Rosistilla ulvae: one gene and its partner. The protein of the gene in region 2 interacts with the protein of the main gene of each other region in a pairwise test. Links are inferred from orthologs where the notes say so. Each region holds a gene or a part of one and is shown on either strand. Other genes may lie near its edges.

Region 1 (7,845 bases), 2.4 Mb from region 2 along the record:
ACGTTACCGGAACTGCAAACCTGGTTGGCGCTGAAATGTGCATGCCTGGCGATAACGTTAAGGTCGAAGTTGAATTGCACAAGCCAATCGCGATGGACGACGGAGTTCGTTTCGCGATTCGCGAAGGTGGACGTACCGTTGGTTCGGGCGTTGTCACCAAGATTCTTGCCTAATTCGGCAAGTCGCAATCACAAAGCCAACTGGTTGACGTGTGAGCGATAAATGAAGATCATGCTAAGTGGCAATGCGATGCCAAACCATCGCCGTTGCCACTTAGTTTTATGTGGACCGCTTTTCGAAGCCCCGGTCTGCATTGCTAGGGGAGTAGCTCAATTGGTTAGAGCACTGGTTTCCAAAACCAGGGGTTGCGAGTTCAAGTCCCGCCTCCCCTGCTAGCACTTGCTTTAAAGGTGAAAGACTGCAACGCGGCCAGCGATTCGGGGCCGCCAGATGTCGCAGCGACCTTGGCTTGCAAGCTTTGCAGCTTGACTTGTCTATTGATTGGTAGCGCGGTGGCAGACGTAGTCACAGCCGAAAAGAAAAAAACATCGATACACGATTCGTCGGGAGTTCGCCCGGATGTCCACGGAAGTAGCCGGAAATTCAACCGCCCCGTTGTTGCCTGAACTGTTCAAAGGCCAGGTTTATAAACGCAATCAGGGCCGATTAGTCCGGCAGATGACCTGCCTGGCGTTCTGGGTAATCGTCGCCCTAGGCTGCAAAAGCCTCTACGATTCCCTGACTGGATTCTTCAACGAAGAGTCTGCGATGCTTGAACTTGCGATTCCAGGAGTCGCTTGCTTGCTTGGATTCTGGATCGCATTCCGCCTGGTCAACTGGCCCCGGTTTGCCGACTTCCTGATCGCTGTCGAAGCGGAAATGAATAAGGTTTCCTGGCCTAGCAAGGCGGAACTGGTTCGCGCGTCGATCGTCGTGATCTTCACGATTTTTTTCCTGGCGATGTCGCTGTTTACCTTCGACATCATCTGGCGGGCAATTTTCGAATTTATCGGCGTTGCCGCTTAACGAAATTGCAAACATAGATAGAGCTCCAGGCGAAATAGCCTGGGGCTAATAAGAAAGGCTGAACTGCGGTGGACGGCGAAGACAAACGCGAACAGGACGAACAACTCGATACCGCTGCGAACCCCGAAAACGCAGAAGGCTCAGCCGATACGCCCCGGAAATCCGAGGTCAGCGTAACGGAAGAACTCGCCTCGGGCGAAGCTGTCGATAAAACGAACGCGGCGACCGAACCGGCAGTCGATCCGATCCTGGAAGATGATTTTGAACCGCCGACGCGGCGGATCAAAAAGCCAGAGGTCGAGGTCGAAGAAGAAATTCTCGACGCTGAAGAAGCCCCCAAAGAATGGTACATCCTGAAGGTCGCCTTCAATCGCGAAGAGACCGTCCGCGACGCGATCATCAAACAGATCAACATGTCGGGCATGGAAGGCTATTTTGGCGAAGTCTTGGTGCCAACCGAAGACATCGTCGAATTCAACCGCAGCGGCAAACGCAAGATTGTCAAACGCAAGCTCTACCCGGGCTACTTGATGATCTACATGCACGTCAATGACGACACCTGGTTCTTGATTCGCGACACCACCGGCGTCAGCGATTTCACGGGAACCGCGGGCAAGCCTGCTCCGATGGACCCCGCCGAAGTCGAGCGAGTGATCACCTCGAATCAAGATGGTGAAGATGGCGAGAAGCAGCTCAAGACGTCGATACCGTTTAAAGTCGGCGAGCGGGTACGGGTCAAGGAAGGAAACTTCCAGAACCAAGAAGGCGAAGTTGAAAAACTGGATGAGGCAAACGGTCGCATCTCAGTTAATATCAATATTTTTGGCCGATCCGTGCCAGTAGAGCTTGACCATTGGCAGGTCGAACCGCTCTAGTATCCGCTCGCAGATTTGTGTACGTCGCCGATGGGAGCGTTCTCGCTCCAACGATGTTCGGTTGGCGTGGTCAGATCCCATAGAAAGACATTCCTGGCGGCAGGTTGAAGTCGGTGACGTAAACCGAGTACAGCCGCGATTGACCGCCTCGAGAAAGTAGACAATAGAAATGGCAAAGCAACTTGTTGGCCAGGCTAAATTCCAAGTGCCTGGTGGACAAGCGACTCCCGCACCTCCCGTGGGTACGTCGCTTGGTAAGTTTGGTGTAAACCTTGGGCAGTTCGTTCAAGCGTTTAATGATCGCACCAAGGAGTACGCAGGTACCCCGATCCCGGTGATCGTTTCTGTATACAACGATCGCAGCTTCGACTTTGTCACAAAGAGCCCACCCGCGGCATCTTTGTTGAAGCAGACTGCTGGAATCGCCAAAGGTTCCGGTGAGCCTCATAAAGACAAGGTCGCAACCGTCTCTCGCGCTCAATGCCAAGAGATCGCCGAAAAGAAGATGGCCGATCTCAACGCACGTGACATCGAACATGCGATCCGCATGATCGAAGGGACCGCGCGAAGCATGGGAATCGACGTCGTAGGTTAAGTCGCACCATTGTGACCCCGGCATTCAGCTTTGCGGTGTTCCGCGAAGTGCCGTCTGCCAGCGGTCGCGAATCAATCACGCGACCATGAACCATGGACACTCAAGGAATAAACCAAATATGCCACAGCAATCAAAGCGTTATCGTGCGATGGCCGCCAAAGCGTCGGCGGAACCAAAGCCACTGAGCGAGGCAGTTGTCTCGCTGAAAGAATTCAACACAACGAAGTTCGATCAGACGGTCGAAATTCACATGCGGCTCGGTATCGATCCGAACCAAGCCGATCAGATCATTCGCGGCAGCCTGGTCCTGCCTCATGGTATCGGCCGTACGCAACGCGTTGTCGTTTTCGCCAAGGGCGAAGCGGCTGAAGCTGCCAAAGCTGCCGGTGCCGATGAAGTCGGACAAGAAGACTTGGCGAAGCGAATTAAGGATGGTTGGACCGATTTCGACGTCTGCATTGCGACTCCCGACATGATGGGTGTTGTGGGACCACTGGGGCGCGTCCTCGGACCTCGCGGTTTGATGCCTGCCCCTCGCGCCGGAACCGTCACCCCCGATGCCGGGAAAGTTGTCGCCGAATACAAAGCGGGTAAGGTCGAATTCCGCAACGACAAGGGCGGCAACGTTCACGCGGTTGTTGGAAAGTTGAGCTTTGAAGCCGACAAGCTGTCCGAAAACATTCAGGCGTTCATCGATCTGGTTGTGGGTATGAAGCCACAATCGGTCAAAGGGACCTATCTGAAAGGGATTGCAATTGCCGCGACGATGAGCCCTAGCGTTCGCGTAGCCGGTTAATTCGCAATCGACACACGATTGGTCTTCCAGAGCGTAGGGCTTTGGATGCGTCAAATATAAAATTCGCAATCCGGTTTGTGATACCGCTTCGGTGGTGCCCAAGCTGCAAGTGAGACAGAAATATGAGTAAGTTCGTCAAAGAATTAGTAACTCGCGACATCAAGAATCGTCTTGATGGTGTCGAGGACGCAGTGATCGTAAGTACGGTTGGGATGGACGCCAACACGACGTGCGAGCTTCGCGCCGAACTGAGGCAGAAAGAGATCTCCATGTTGGTGATCAAAAACTCCTTGGCTCGCAAGGCTACCGAGGGCACCTCCTTGAGCCCGATGTTCGAAGGTGCGGCCGGTTCGTTGGCCGTTTGCTTCGGCGGCAGCGATTTCATCTCGCTCGTCAAAGAAGTCGTTCGGCTAGACAAAGATAGCGAGAAGTTCGGAAAGTTCGTCGCCACCGGCGGCGTGATGGACGGCGAAGCGTTGGACCCCGATGGGCTCAAAGCAGTCAGCAAGTGGCCGAGTCGCGAAGAGCAGATCTCGATGCTTGTCGGCCAAATCCTCGGCCCAGGTGCAAACCTGTCCGCCGCTTTGCTTGGCCCTGGCAAGACGCTCAACGGCCAAATCAAGAAGATTTCCGAAGAGGAAGAGTAGTCGTATTGCGACGGCCTTTGACGAGGCCTTCGCGGTTTGGTCCGGGATGCCATCAACGCGATCCCGCAGGAAAGTAACCCAGCCACCTACCGGGTGTCTGTTTTAAATAACCCTTACGTTGTGTACCTCACCCGTCGCGAGGCGGTGTTGTGGGAGGTTGAAAAGGCGGGCATTTGATGGTGCTCGTCTCACAATTCATCCGCCTTTTTGAATAGGAAAGAATACCCATGTCGGAAGACACCGCAGTAGCTGAAGTCAGCGCCGAAACTAAAGAAATGGGCGATAAGATCGCTCAACTGACCCTCAAGCAAGCCAAAGAATTGAGCGATTACCTGAAGGACGAGCACGGCATCGAGCCAGCTTCCGGTGGTGGCGCTGTCATGATGGCTGCTCCAACCGACGGTCCTGCTGCTGAAGCAGAGAAGACTGAATTCGACGTCGTTCTGACCGGATTCGGCGACAAGAAGTTGAACGTCGTTAAGGTTGTTAAGAACCTGACCGGCGCTTCGCTGATGGACGCCAAGAAGATGGTCGAGAGCTGCCCTGCAACTCTGAAAGAAGCCGTCTCGAAGGAAGATGCCGAGAAGGTCAAGGCAGAAGTCGAAGAAGCTGGCGGTAGCGTCGAATTGAAATAGTTCGCCCAACCAGCGTCGTCACAATCGCGGTTCGCCGCGTTCGTTCGACCGACATCTAATATAGAAGAGGGTGCGTTCCAGCTAATTTGGAACGCATCCTTTTTTCGCTTGATGAGTTTCGCTTCGGCGCTCTCCGCATTGGCACCGATTCGACTCAGTTCCCCGAGTTGAATCCGTCACCTGGCGCGAGCCACCCGCCTCGGTGTATTGATCGATTCTCCTGGCGTCCAACCGGTAGGCTCGCCGCGGAGGCGCCAGCCGCCCGCTTCGGTGTGGGGATTGATACTCCTAGCGCCCGGCTGGCAGTGTAGCCGCAGAGGCGGCGGCCGCATAAAGCCTGCGGCGCCAGCCGCAGGAACTTTCGAAGCGTCATCCGACGGCAGCCCCGGTAGGGGCGACAGATACCTCTACCTATCATGGTTTTCGCGGGCACTCCCCCCTACACCATCCATTCCACCTGTTTTGGCAGAGCGTTAGTCGATGCATTGGGACGGCGGACCAAGCGTCGCAGCTTGAGTACCGTCCGCAGGTACCAGCGTGGAAAGACCGTGACCGACATCCAAACCCAAGTCATGCAGATCAATGCCGCTGCCAACGGGCGGCGGTATGTCATGTGGCTGAAGAGCGAGCCCTGGCCGACGCGCGGCATCTGTGCCGGGGCGATCGCCAATCCGTAGGACTCCGCGATCTGTTTTGCATCGACGACGTTTACAATCGGGATGCCTTGGGTGAGCATTCGCGAAGCGACACAGTCGGGGACCTCTTGATCGCTTGGAGTCGATCGATGCACGCCAGCGCTGAAACAGGCGTTCCCGGCGGTGCCGCCGATCGAAGCTGATCCGCCACCAACATTGATGTAGGCGGCATACGGTTGATCGGAGCTGGCGTTTTGATAGATCTCCATCCGCTGACCAACCGAATCTTCGATGTCGGCGACGTCCAAGACGGGGATGCCGTTGCGGGTCGCAGCCAATTCCAACATCTCACGCGTTGGTTCGGTCATCCCGGCCGCGCGGTCGAACAGCCCTCCCAACGAAGCGCTCTTCGCGGCGAAGGACTCCGGAAAAATCCCGGCATCGCGGAGTTGACGTTCCATATCGATCCACATCATGTCGGGGGAGTTCGCGCCGTATTGGCTCGATGCCACCGACAGTACGATCGTCGGCTTCAGCTGCAGCGTTTCGGCAGCGGCATAAACCGCGATGTTCAGCGCCGGCCAAGATCCGCTGGCCCCGATCGCGATCGAATCCCCTGTCTCGACGCCCGCCTGCTCCAACCAGCGGACGACCACTGCCGCGAGGTTCGGGTTGATCGAAGTCTGCTTCGATTCCAAAGAACCTAGCTTACTGGTGACCATCGACATCGATGGGCCGATCAGATGCGATCCGCTCGGGTCCAGCTTGGGCAACGCCCGATGCCCCTGCGCGATCCGAAGATCCTTGATATGGCGGAGCGCTTCGTCCGCCATTTCCGCAGCGGCTGTTAATTCAGACGACGGCGCGGCGACTTGCTGAGGCCACAACTCGACAGCTAGCAAACCGGCCAGCGACGCGAGCATGCCGGCCCACAGCCACCGCCGCGAGATCTGCTTGGGACGCCAATACATCACCTGGAAGGGTTGCGTTCGATTCATCTTGAGGAACGATTGCCGATTCATGAGAAGTTCTCCACGCCGATGGTGATCAAGGTCAAACGAACCAACACCGCCGCCGACATCATCGGGGACAGCGTTTCAATAAATCCTTGGCGTTCAAACCAAAGCGCGATCAGGCCGGGGATGATGAAACCGATCATCACCACGGGGTTCAACGCCTCTTCGGCCGGCACTCCGGCCAGACTTGTCGCCAGCAAACGGAACATTGTTCCGACGACAAACCCAAACAGCATCGTCAACACGACCCGTCGGCGGCCGTACAAGATCACCCACCGGGAGACCTGGCGAATGATTCCCCAGGTCACAACCGCCGCGGCGATCGTCATCACCACGGCGACCGGATGATGCATCGACATCGCGATGTATCCGGGGACAATCATCCCGCCGACACTCAAACCGAAGACCTCGGTCACCAACAGGCTGACGACCAAACCGATAGCAATTGCAAGCAAAGTGGCATCCATTACGCGGCCTCCTGCAGTTGGGGTTCTTGGGTTTCACAGCGATTCGAATCTTGGGCCTGTTGGAAGTAATTCAACAGATCCATTCCAGGCCCGGCGATGTTCCCCATCCCCATGACCATCGAACTGCGCCCCGATTGGCCCTGCATCAATTCGACGATCCGCGCCGCGGGTTGATGTTCCGCACAGGTCAATCGATCTTTGGAGAGTCCTTTCTGGATCGCGCGGCGAGCAAACGTCTCGGTTCCCGTTCCCGAAAGGATGTAATGGTCGGCGGGTCGCCAGCGAACGCAGGCATCGGCCAACTGAATCGAGCGATCGATCCGATCCTCGCGGCAATTGAACAATGCGATCCGCCGCTCGACCTTTTCGTAGCGGTCGACCAACGTGTTCCAGCTGTGCCCGGTCGATTCGGGATCGTTCGCTGCGAATCCGTTGACAAAGACCATCTCACGCTCCGGATCGGCGATCCGATACAGTCGCATCACGCCCGGATCGGCGTCGGCAGCCCACATCCCTCGCAGCGCCGTCTGGCGGTCGACTCCCAGATCGCTGCAGATCCGCAGCGCGAGAGCCAAGTTGTCGGGGTGTTCGATATGAGAAAACCCGGCTAGTTCATCCCAAGTGACCTCGGCGACGCTGTCGTCCAGAATCGAAACCATCTTCGATCCGCGGTCCTTCGCCGCGTCGGCGATCACGTCGCGCGGCATCTGCCGCTGTTCGGCGGTATACATCGTTCCGCCGACAGGAACCGTCCCCGCCAGGGCGCGAGCGACGCCGCGAACGTCGGGCCCCATCACGTCCAAGTGATCGGCGCGGGCGTTGGTGATCACGCCGTGAGTCGATTGGATCAACTGCAATTCACACAGCGATTGCAGCTGAGGTTGCAGCGCCATGCACTCGACGACCAGCGCTTCGGCTCCCAATCGAGCGGCCGCGCGGACGACCCGTCGCTGTTCGATCACGTTGGCTCGGGAGGGACGAAAGACCGATGCTTCGCTGCCGTCGGGGAAGATCATCCGCGGCACGGTACCGGTTGTCTTGGCACACGTCCGAATTCCGCCAGCTCGCAAACCCGCGGCAATTAAGCGCGTAACACTCGACTTCCCACGCGTCCCATTAACATGAATCCGTACCGGGATCTTATGAAGGTTGT
Region 2 (8,028 bases):
TGGCGATTCTGAACGGGATATCTAACGATTTTGCGAACAAATTGCGGCTCTTTGCGCTCCGGCCAGCTTTCCGTTCCAGTGTGCCCTAGCCACTCGCGGCATTATGCATGCCATCGGCACCTAGTAAAGGAATGCAAATCTGGCAAACACGCCGTCCAGCAGCAGATTCATCGAATTGGGAGAATATGCGCCTTCGTGAGCGCTGTCAACGAACATCGATCGGTCGGACACGTCGAACCAATTTGTTAGTTCATATCCGCACGCTAGTTCGATGTGATCACAACGCCAAGAGATTCCCGCGGCCGCTTCGATTGCAGGTAAGGCTTGTTCATACCGATCCGTTACGTCGACAATCGTGTCGGCACCATTCAGATTTGTTTCCAGGAGATGATTTTCAAACTTCCCGTAAGCAATCGTTCCAGCACCGCGAGCGAACAAACTCACACCATACGATAGACGCCACTGCGCCAACGCACCCAATCGAACTCCAAAACCGTCAACGCTTCCTCTGTTGAACACTTGTGCATTGGTGAAATCGTCGCCATCGTAATCTATTCGCAAATCTTGATCGATCGACGCCCATCGCAAGCCACCCAAAAACTGAATTGCCGCCACGCGATTTATCAAAAACCAGCGACTCAGTTCAAGGTCGAAGACATCGTAATCGAGATTAGCAAATGCGCTGGCGGTGCGCGCCTCTTCATTCTCGTTGGGATGACTGCGAGTCGCCCACATATTCCCGCCTCCCGGCGCTGCCGCGGAACTTGCGGCATCGATGCCGAAGTGGGTGTATCGAAATCCGATCTCCCATCCAACTGCGGTCGTGTAGTGCAGCCCCGCACGAATCCCCGAATCGCTTCCAAACGAGACATTGTGGACGTCGCCAGCACCTACAGCTCGCGTGCTATCGTCGGTTGTTATCGCGTAATCGAGTCCGCGGCGCCGAACGGTCCAGTTCAAGTAATCAACGCTCGCATTCCAACCGGTCCGCGACAACGAACTGCTTGGGACACGAGGGCGTTTTGGTTGGTAGCGAACCGAACTTTCCGCTTCCTCCGCCGCCAGTCGCTGGCTCAGGCTTTCGACCTTCTGATCAAGTTGTTCCACGCGCTGCAGATGCTGCTGCCAAAGTCCGCCGTCTTCGACACCAAGAATGCCTGCCTCGAACGGCTGCCCTGAATCGGCGTTGCAGAAGCTAACAGAAACCAACCCTAGACAAATGCTTGCCCAAACCTTCATCTCGAACCTCCGTGCCCCGTCAACTATCTAGCGCGTTGCTCTCGTAGCTGCCATCCGAAGGGACGTTGTTACTGGAGCAATCAATACATGTGTGTTTGATTCACGCGCGAAAAATGAACCGCCCAATCAATCGTTTCCGATCGGTAGAGCATCGATACCGCGATAGCTCCCTTTCGAATCGGGCTTTGACTGGCAAGAACCGACCGACATTCTGCTATCGCGATATTCCTCGTATCGCGTGACTGGAACGTTGGCGTGTACCTAAATTGGGTGAATCGCACCGTAACCGTCGTCTCACCGACCAATTGAGTAACCAATTCGTTGCAACCTGACGCCCTAGATTCGGTTCCATCCGTTTAGATGACCGTTCTGTTCTGCTCGTTGTCTAGTGTGAACGAGCAACCTACCACTCAACAACGAGCGCGCACCGGTCTGCGTGAAGAGAAGATTTGAGCCCGTGACTGGGAGATTCACCAGATCTCGTCGCCCGTTTGTTTTTCGATCCGAAGATCGACGAAGAATAGAGAGGAAGCAGCCGGTGCAAAGGTTTACTAAGTCTCTACTTTCATAGGCAATTGAGCAACAGCCGTGATATCCATGCCGACGCCTTGAAGCCTGACGGCTCGCATTGGTAATTACGCCATCGACGCACTCGATGCGCAACGGGGCGACGCAAGGGAGACGTTGGAAAACATCACCCTACGACAACAGCGTTCACCAACGCTCCCCAAGGGCCCGCCCAGAGAGCGGACTCAGGGGGCACTTTCGATCGGCCGCCGTTGGCGTTTCTACATCGAGAGTCATCGACGAAGGCTTATCTAGCCTTCGAAGCGTTCGGCTCCGTCGTCTTCGATTTGCGTGAAGTTGCTTTTGACGACTTGTCGCACCTTCCGCTCGCGGACCTCTTGTTGCAGTCGCGCGATCGCTTCGGCAATGGGCATCGCCCCCAGATCGCCATCGATGCGATCGCGGAGGGCGACGTGTCCGGCTTCGGCTTCCTGCGGCCCAACGACGGCCATGTAAGGAACCAGTTCCAGTTGGGCGTCGCGGATCTTTGCTTGGACCTTGCTGTTCTTCAGATCGACAGTCGTCTTCAAACCGGCTTCTTCCATCTGCTTGGCTACCGCGATCGCGTATTCGGTCGACTTCTCGCTGAGCGGTAAGATGCGGACCTGTTCGGGAGCCAGCCACAATGGGAAGGCGCCGGCGAAATGTTCGATCAACATCCCAACAAAACGTTCCAGCGAACCGAATGGCGCCCGGTGGATCATCACAGGGCGGTGAGCCGCGTTGTCGGCACCGACGTATTCCAGCTTGAATCGTTCGGGGAGGTTGTAGTCGAGTTGAACCGTTCCCAATTGCCACGAACGCCCGATGCAGTCGCGGACCATAAAGTCGGCTTTGGGACCGTAGAAGGCTGCTTCGCCTGGCTGTTCGCCATACGAAAGCCCCGAATCTTGAAGCACTCCGCGGAGTGCCGATTCGGCGCGGTCCCAGTTCTCTTGCGAGCCGACGTATTTGTCGCTGTTTGGATCACGCAGCGACAACTGGACTTGGTAATCATCCAGGCCAACGCTCTCGAGGACAAACTTGGTCAGTTCGATCGTCGCGCGGAACTCTTCTTCGACCTGGTCGCCGGTGCAGAAGATGTGCGCATCGTCTTGGGTCAACCCGCGGACGCGCAACATGCCGTTGAGTTCGCCGGTTTGTTCGTGACGGTAGACGGTTCCAAATTCGAACAATCGCAACGGCAGTTGGCGGTAGCTGCGCTGTTGAGCTTTGAAGATGTGGGCGTGGTGCGGGCAATTCATCGGCTTGACCAAATACCGCTCGTTTGCGGTCTGCCAACCGTGAATCCAACTCTTCTTATCGTCTGCCGATGCCGAGGGTTTGTAGCCGTCGAAGTTGACACCCAAGACCTCCGCAGCGGCGATCAGCTTGTCTTCATCGTCTTTGGAGATCGATCCCGATTCCAGACGCTGGGTCATCGCGTCCAGCAAACTGCCCGCTTCGGAAGCATACAGCGGCGGGAACTGCGAATCACGGTAGTAAGGGAAGTGACCGCTGGTTTCGTACAGTTCGACGCGTCCCAAGTGTGGGCTGTAGACAGGATCGTATCCGCGTCCTAACAATTCCTTTCGCAGGAAGTCCTCCAGCGTCACGCGGACGCGAGCCCCCTTGGGCAACCACAGGCAGAGTCCCGAACCAACTTCCGGGTTGAGGGCAAACAGGCCATGTTTTTTGCCAAGCACGCGATGGTCGCGGCGGCGAGCTTCTTCCAATTGCTCCAGGTAAGCCGCCAATTCCTTCTTGTCGAAGAACGCGGTGCCGTACAGACGTTGCAGCTGCCGCCCGGAAGAATCGCCTTTCCAATAGGCTCCCGCGACGCTCAGCAGCTTGATCGCTTTGATCTTGCCGGCGTTGGGGATGTGGGGGCCGCGGCAGAGGTCGACAAATTCGCCTTGGCGGTAGAAGCTGACCGATTCCTCGGCGCTCAGGCCGGTCTCGATATGTTCGACTTTAAGGTCTTGGTTAAGGTCGCGGCACAGATCGACAGCTTCATCGCGGGTCAGCATGAAGCGTTCGAACGGTTCGCCCTGTTTGATGATCGCCTTCATCTCCTTCTCGATCGCCGCGAAATCATCTTCGCTGATCTTATGTTCGAGATCGAAGTCGTAATAGAAGCCGCCCGAGGTGGTCGGGCCGAAGGCGAGCGAAACACCTTTGTACAGACGCATCACAGCGCGGGCCATGATGTGGGCACAGGAGTGGCGAAGAACATCCAGGGCGGTGCGATCGCGATTGGTCAGCAGCGTCAGCGGGATCTCCGCTTCGTCGGACAATTCGCTCAACGGGCGAAAGGCATCGACGACTTTGCCGTTGATTTCGGCGGCGACGACGGCGCGAGCCAGCCCGTCGCTGATCCCCTTGGCGACATCCAATGCCGTAGTGTTTTCGGGGTGTTCTTGAACAGTTCCATCGGGCAGTTTGACACAAATATTCGCCACAACGCTTTCCTCCGCGCAGTTTCCCTAGATCGAATGACGCCGAAACAAAGGGCGTCGCTATCGGTAAAGTGTCCAGAACCGGCCGACCACGTCAAGCGACGTAGCCAAATCTTAGGAATCGACCGATGCCGACCAAGGGGAATGATGGTCTTTCGCTAGGAAAGTTCGCGCCAAGCGGTTTTTCGATCCCCGGGAACACCCGGACGCCTACGCGCCGAGACGGGAAATTCGCAACGGACCGCCTGCTTCCACAGCCGTCCGCAGCGAGAAAACCGCGATTTACAGGGCACTGCTACTTTTGATCACTGGCAATAACAACGCCATCACGACAAACAGGACCACGCCGGCGAGGACCAGCAACATCACCGGTTCGAGCAGCCGGACAAACAGGTCTAAGCGGCGGAACGTCCGTTTTTCCAAGCCGTCAGCGATTTGGATCAATACGTTGTCCAGCGTGTTGGATTCCTCGGCGACGCGGATCATCTCCGTCACCGTGGCGGGAAAGTGACCGCTGGAGGCCAGCGGCGAGGAGAGCGTTTCGCCCGATTGAACACTTTCGGCTGCGTCGGCCACGGCGATTCCAAGCACGCGATTGCCCGCGGCGGCGCGGCTGATCTCCAGCGAACGCAAGATCGGCACGCCGTTGGTCAACAGCGTTCCCAAGACCCGGCAGAACCTTGCGACGGCGAGACTCAAGAGGATACCGCCGACGATCGGCAGTTTGATCTTCACTCGGTCGGCCCACATTTGGCCCGCTTCGGTCGCCAGTTGCATCTTCAAAAAGAAGCCTCCAGCGATCAGGCCGGCTAACAGAAACAGACCGTACGATTGCAACAGTTCGCTGAACGCCAACAGCGTCGTCGTCGCCAACGGCAGCTGGCCTTTGGCTTCCAAGCGAGCGAACAGTTCGCCAAACTTGGGGACAAAGAAGACCAACAGGATCGTGACGACCACGGTGCCGACGACCGACAGGAAGATCGGATAAGCCAACGCGCTGGCGGTGCGTCCTTTGAGGTCTTCCTGCAGTTCGGTGAATTCGCCGACGCGGTCCAAGGCATCTTCCAAGAAGCCGCCTTCCATTCCGGCGCGGACCATGTTGATCCCCATCGAACTGAAGACGCGCGGGTAACGCGCCAAAGCTTCGCCCAACGGTTCGCCATCCTCGACGCGGGTCTTGATATCTTGGAGGACTTCTTTGAGCGTGTTGTTCGATGCTTGTTCGGATAACAACGTCAACGACCGGATCATCGGTACGCCGCTGCGCAACAACGAACCCAGTTGCGCGTAGAAGATGGCCATCGTTTGACCGTTGACGCGGCCGTTGCCTCCCAGCAACTGCATCGCCGACTGTTCCTTGACCTCTTTGACGTCGACGGGGAACAGATTCTTGCCGGCCAATTGAGCGGAGACTTCACGCTCCGAAGCCGCGGTCAAGGTTCCGGTCACGCGTTGGCCATCCATCGACCGCGCGGTGTAAGCAAATTCAGCCATAGGTTCGGTTACTTAATTTGATCGCTTTTGGTCACTCGAAGCACTTCATCGACGCTCGTATTGCCAGCGATCGTCTTCTCCCAGGCGTCGTGACGCAGCGAATGCATGCCGTCGGCCAACGCCGCCCGTTTGATCTCCCACGAACTGACCCGGTCGTGCGCCAACTGACGCACCTGTTCGGTCGTGACCATCAATTCGTAGATACCCATCCGCCCCATGTAACCGACGTTGCGGCATTCGCGGCAGCCGACGGGGCGATAGAGCGCTTTGTCGTCCAATTTATCCCAAGGGAAATCGGCCGGCATGTCGTCTTTTTCGGGATCGAACGGTTCCTTGCAGTGCGGGCACAGCCGTCGCAACAGCCGCTGGGCCATCACGGCTTCGACGGTACTAGCGACCAGGAACGGTTCGACTCCCATGTCGACCATACGCGTATAAGCTCCCGCGGCGTCGTTGGTGTGCAGAGTGCTGAAGACCAAGTGGCCGGTCAGCGATGCTTGGATCGCGTTTTCCGCCGTTTCAAAGTCGCGAATTTCGCCGACCAGCACGACGTCGGGGTCGTGCCGGAGGATCGAACGCAACGATGCGGCAAACGTCAGTCCGATCTTGGGATGGACCTGGATCTGGTTGATTCCATCCAACTGATACTCGACGGGATCTTCGGTCGTGATGATCTTGTTGTCGGGGCTGTTGATCTCCAGCAGACTGCTGTAGAGCGTCGTCGTTTTACCACTACCCGTCGGTCCGGTTACGAGGATGATGCCGTGCGGCAGACGGATCAGTTTGCGGAACTGTTCGTAGGTGTGAGCGCTCATCCCCAGACCCTGGAGATCGAAGACCATCGATCCCTTGTCGAGGATACGCATCACCAAGCCCTCGCCGTGGATCATCGGGATCACACTCAAACGGACATCGATCTCGCGGCGTTGGACCCGCAGCTTGATGCGACCGTCTTGAGGGAGCCGCTTTTCGGCGATGTTCAATCTCGCCATGATCTTCAAGCGGCTGATGATCGCCGCTTGGAAGCGATTTATCTCGGGCGGAACCGGTTGCGGATGCAGGATGCCGTCGATCCGGTAGCGAATTTTGATCCCCGAGGATTGCGATTCGATGTGCACGTCGCTCGCCCGCGATTCGATCGCTTCGACGAGGATCTCGTTAACAAGCCGCACAACCGACGCCTCTTGGGCTTGTTCGGAAAGTTCGCTTCCGTCGGTCTCGATATCCTCGAGCAGTTCGACTCCGTCGGCATCCTCTTTGGCGGCCAGCAGACCATCGACTGTTTCGCTGCCGACGCCCAAGTGTTTCTTGATCAGCCGAAGGATCTCGTTGTGTTCGGCAACGACCGGGATCACGCTCTTGCCCGTCGACGCGCTGACTTCGTCCAGCGGGTAGAGATCCAAGGGGTCCGACGTGGCAACGATCAGCGATCCGTCACGCTGTCCCAGCGGGAACAAGGTTTGGCGGTGGATCAGTTTTTGCGAGAAGCCTTCCAGGGCGTCGAGATCGACATCGACTTCGCGGAGGTCGACAAAGTCGAGCCCGACCTCTTCGGCCAAAGCTTGCAAAGCGGCCCGTTCGTCGACGTATCCCAGTTGGACGGCGGACGAGATCACGTTGGGCGCATCGCTCGCGCGGCTGTGACGCAGTTGATCCTCGTCCAGCAGTCCGCGTCGAACCAAGATCTCGCCAGCTTCCATAATCATGATCAATATCCTGTCACCTTGTGGGCCGCAGAGCCCGCCTGAATTATCACTCCCATCGACGCCGACGCGTGTTGCATCGAACGCCCAATGGTTTGCAGAACGCAGTCGATCCGGAACTATCGGCCGCCGCGACCACCGCGTCCGCCACCGCCGCCTCCTGTTCCTCCACCACGTCCGCCTCTGTCACCCCGTCCACCGGTCGCTCCGCCACCGAAGGCACCGCGGCTGCGTAGTTGTTCAAAAATCGCAGCTCGCCGCGCCGCCGTGGCCGCTTCGTCGCTGGCGCTGCTGGAGGATGAACTTCCGTTGGACGAACTGCTGGTCGTTGACGAAGTTCCCGATGTCGTGCTGCCTGTTGTCGCTTGAGCCCCCAAAACCTTGGTCAACGCTTCTTGGACGATCTTGGGATTCACGCCGCCACCAATCGACACGACTTCCACTCGCTCTTCGCTGTTGGGGCCGCGGATGTCGAGACTGGAGATCAGTTCGCTGACCTGTTGGTAATGTTGAGGCGTACCTTTCAAGATAACGATGTTGTTCTTCGCATCAACGGCGAGACTCATTTTCATCTCCGTCGGTTCCTG

What was found.
Region 1: the proteins of thrS (region 2) and rplA interact in binary tests that used the Escherichia coli proteins (3 or more experiments, as listed by UniProt). The link is inferred for Rosistilla ulvae from one-to-one orthologs.

What each region holds. Positions count from the first base shown.
Region 1 is NZ_CP036261.1:6,353,844-6,361,688, reverse strand. The notes cover bases 1,736-4,453. They hold rplA (50S ribosomal protein L1), read left to right. Parts: upstream 1,736-2,614; coding sequence 2,615-3,292; downstream 3,293-4,453. Other genes in these bases: rplL (50S ribosomal protein L7/L12), read left to right, coding at 4,167-4,453; rplJ (50S ribosomal protein L10), read left to right, coding at 3,415-3,939; rplK (50S ribosomal protein L11), read left to right, coding at 2,071-2,496; nusG (transcription termination/antitermination protein NusG), read left to right, coding at 1,736-1,901. Outside these bases: tuf (elongation factor Tu), read left to right, coding at 1-173; preprotein translocase subunit SecE, read left to right, coding at 580-1,026; more of nusG, read left to right, coding at 1,095-1,735; more of rplL, read left to right, coding at 4,454-4,574; pgsW (poly-gamma-glutamate system protein), read right to left, coding at 5,014-6,231; poly-gamma-glutamate biosynthesis protein PgsC, read right to left, coding at 6,228-6,692; poly-gamma-glutamate synthase PgsB, read right to left, coding at 6,692-7,845. UniProt on the Escherichia coli protein: One of the primary rRNA binding proteins, it binds very close to the 3'-end of the 23S rRNA. Forms part of the L1 stalk. It is often not seen in high-resolution crystal structures, but can be seen in cryo_EM and 3D reconstruction models.
Region 2 is NZ_CP036261.1:3,923,034-3,931,061, forward strand. The notes cover bases 1,653-4,553. They hold thrS (threonine--tRNA ligase), read right to left. Parts: upstream 4,248-4,553; coding sequence 2,058-4,247; downstream 1,653-2,057. Other genes in these bases: EC9_RS13850 (type II secretion system F family protein), read right to left, coding at 4,527-4,553. Outside these bases: EC9_RS13840 (Lpg1974 family pore-forming outer membrane protein), read right to left, coding at 121-1,239; more of EC9_RS13850, read right to left, coding at 4,554-5,738; EC9_RS13855 (GspE/PulE family protein), read right to left, coding at 5,747-7,444; EC9_RS13860 (secretin N-terminal domain-containing protein), read right to left, coding at 7,561-8,028. UniProt on the Escherichia coli protein: Catalyzes the attachment of threonine to tRNA(Thr) in a two-step reaction: L-threonine is first activated by ATP to form Thr-AMP and then transferred to the acceptor end of tRNA(Thr). The rate-limiting step is amino acid activation in the presence of tRNA.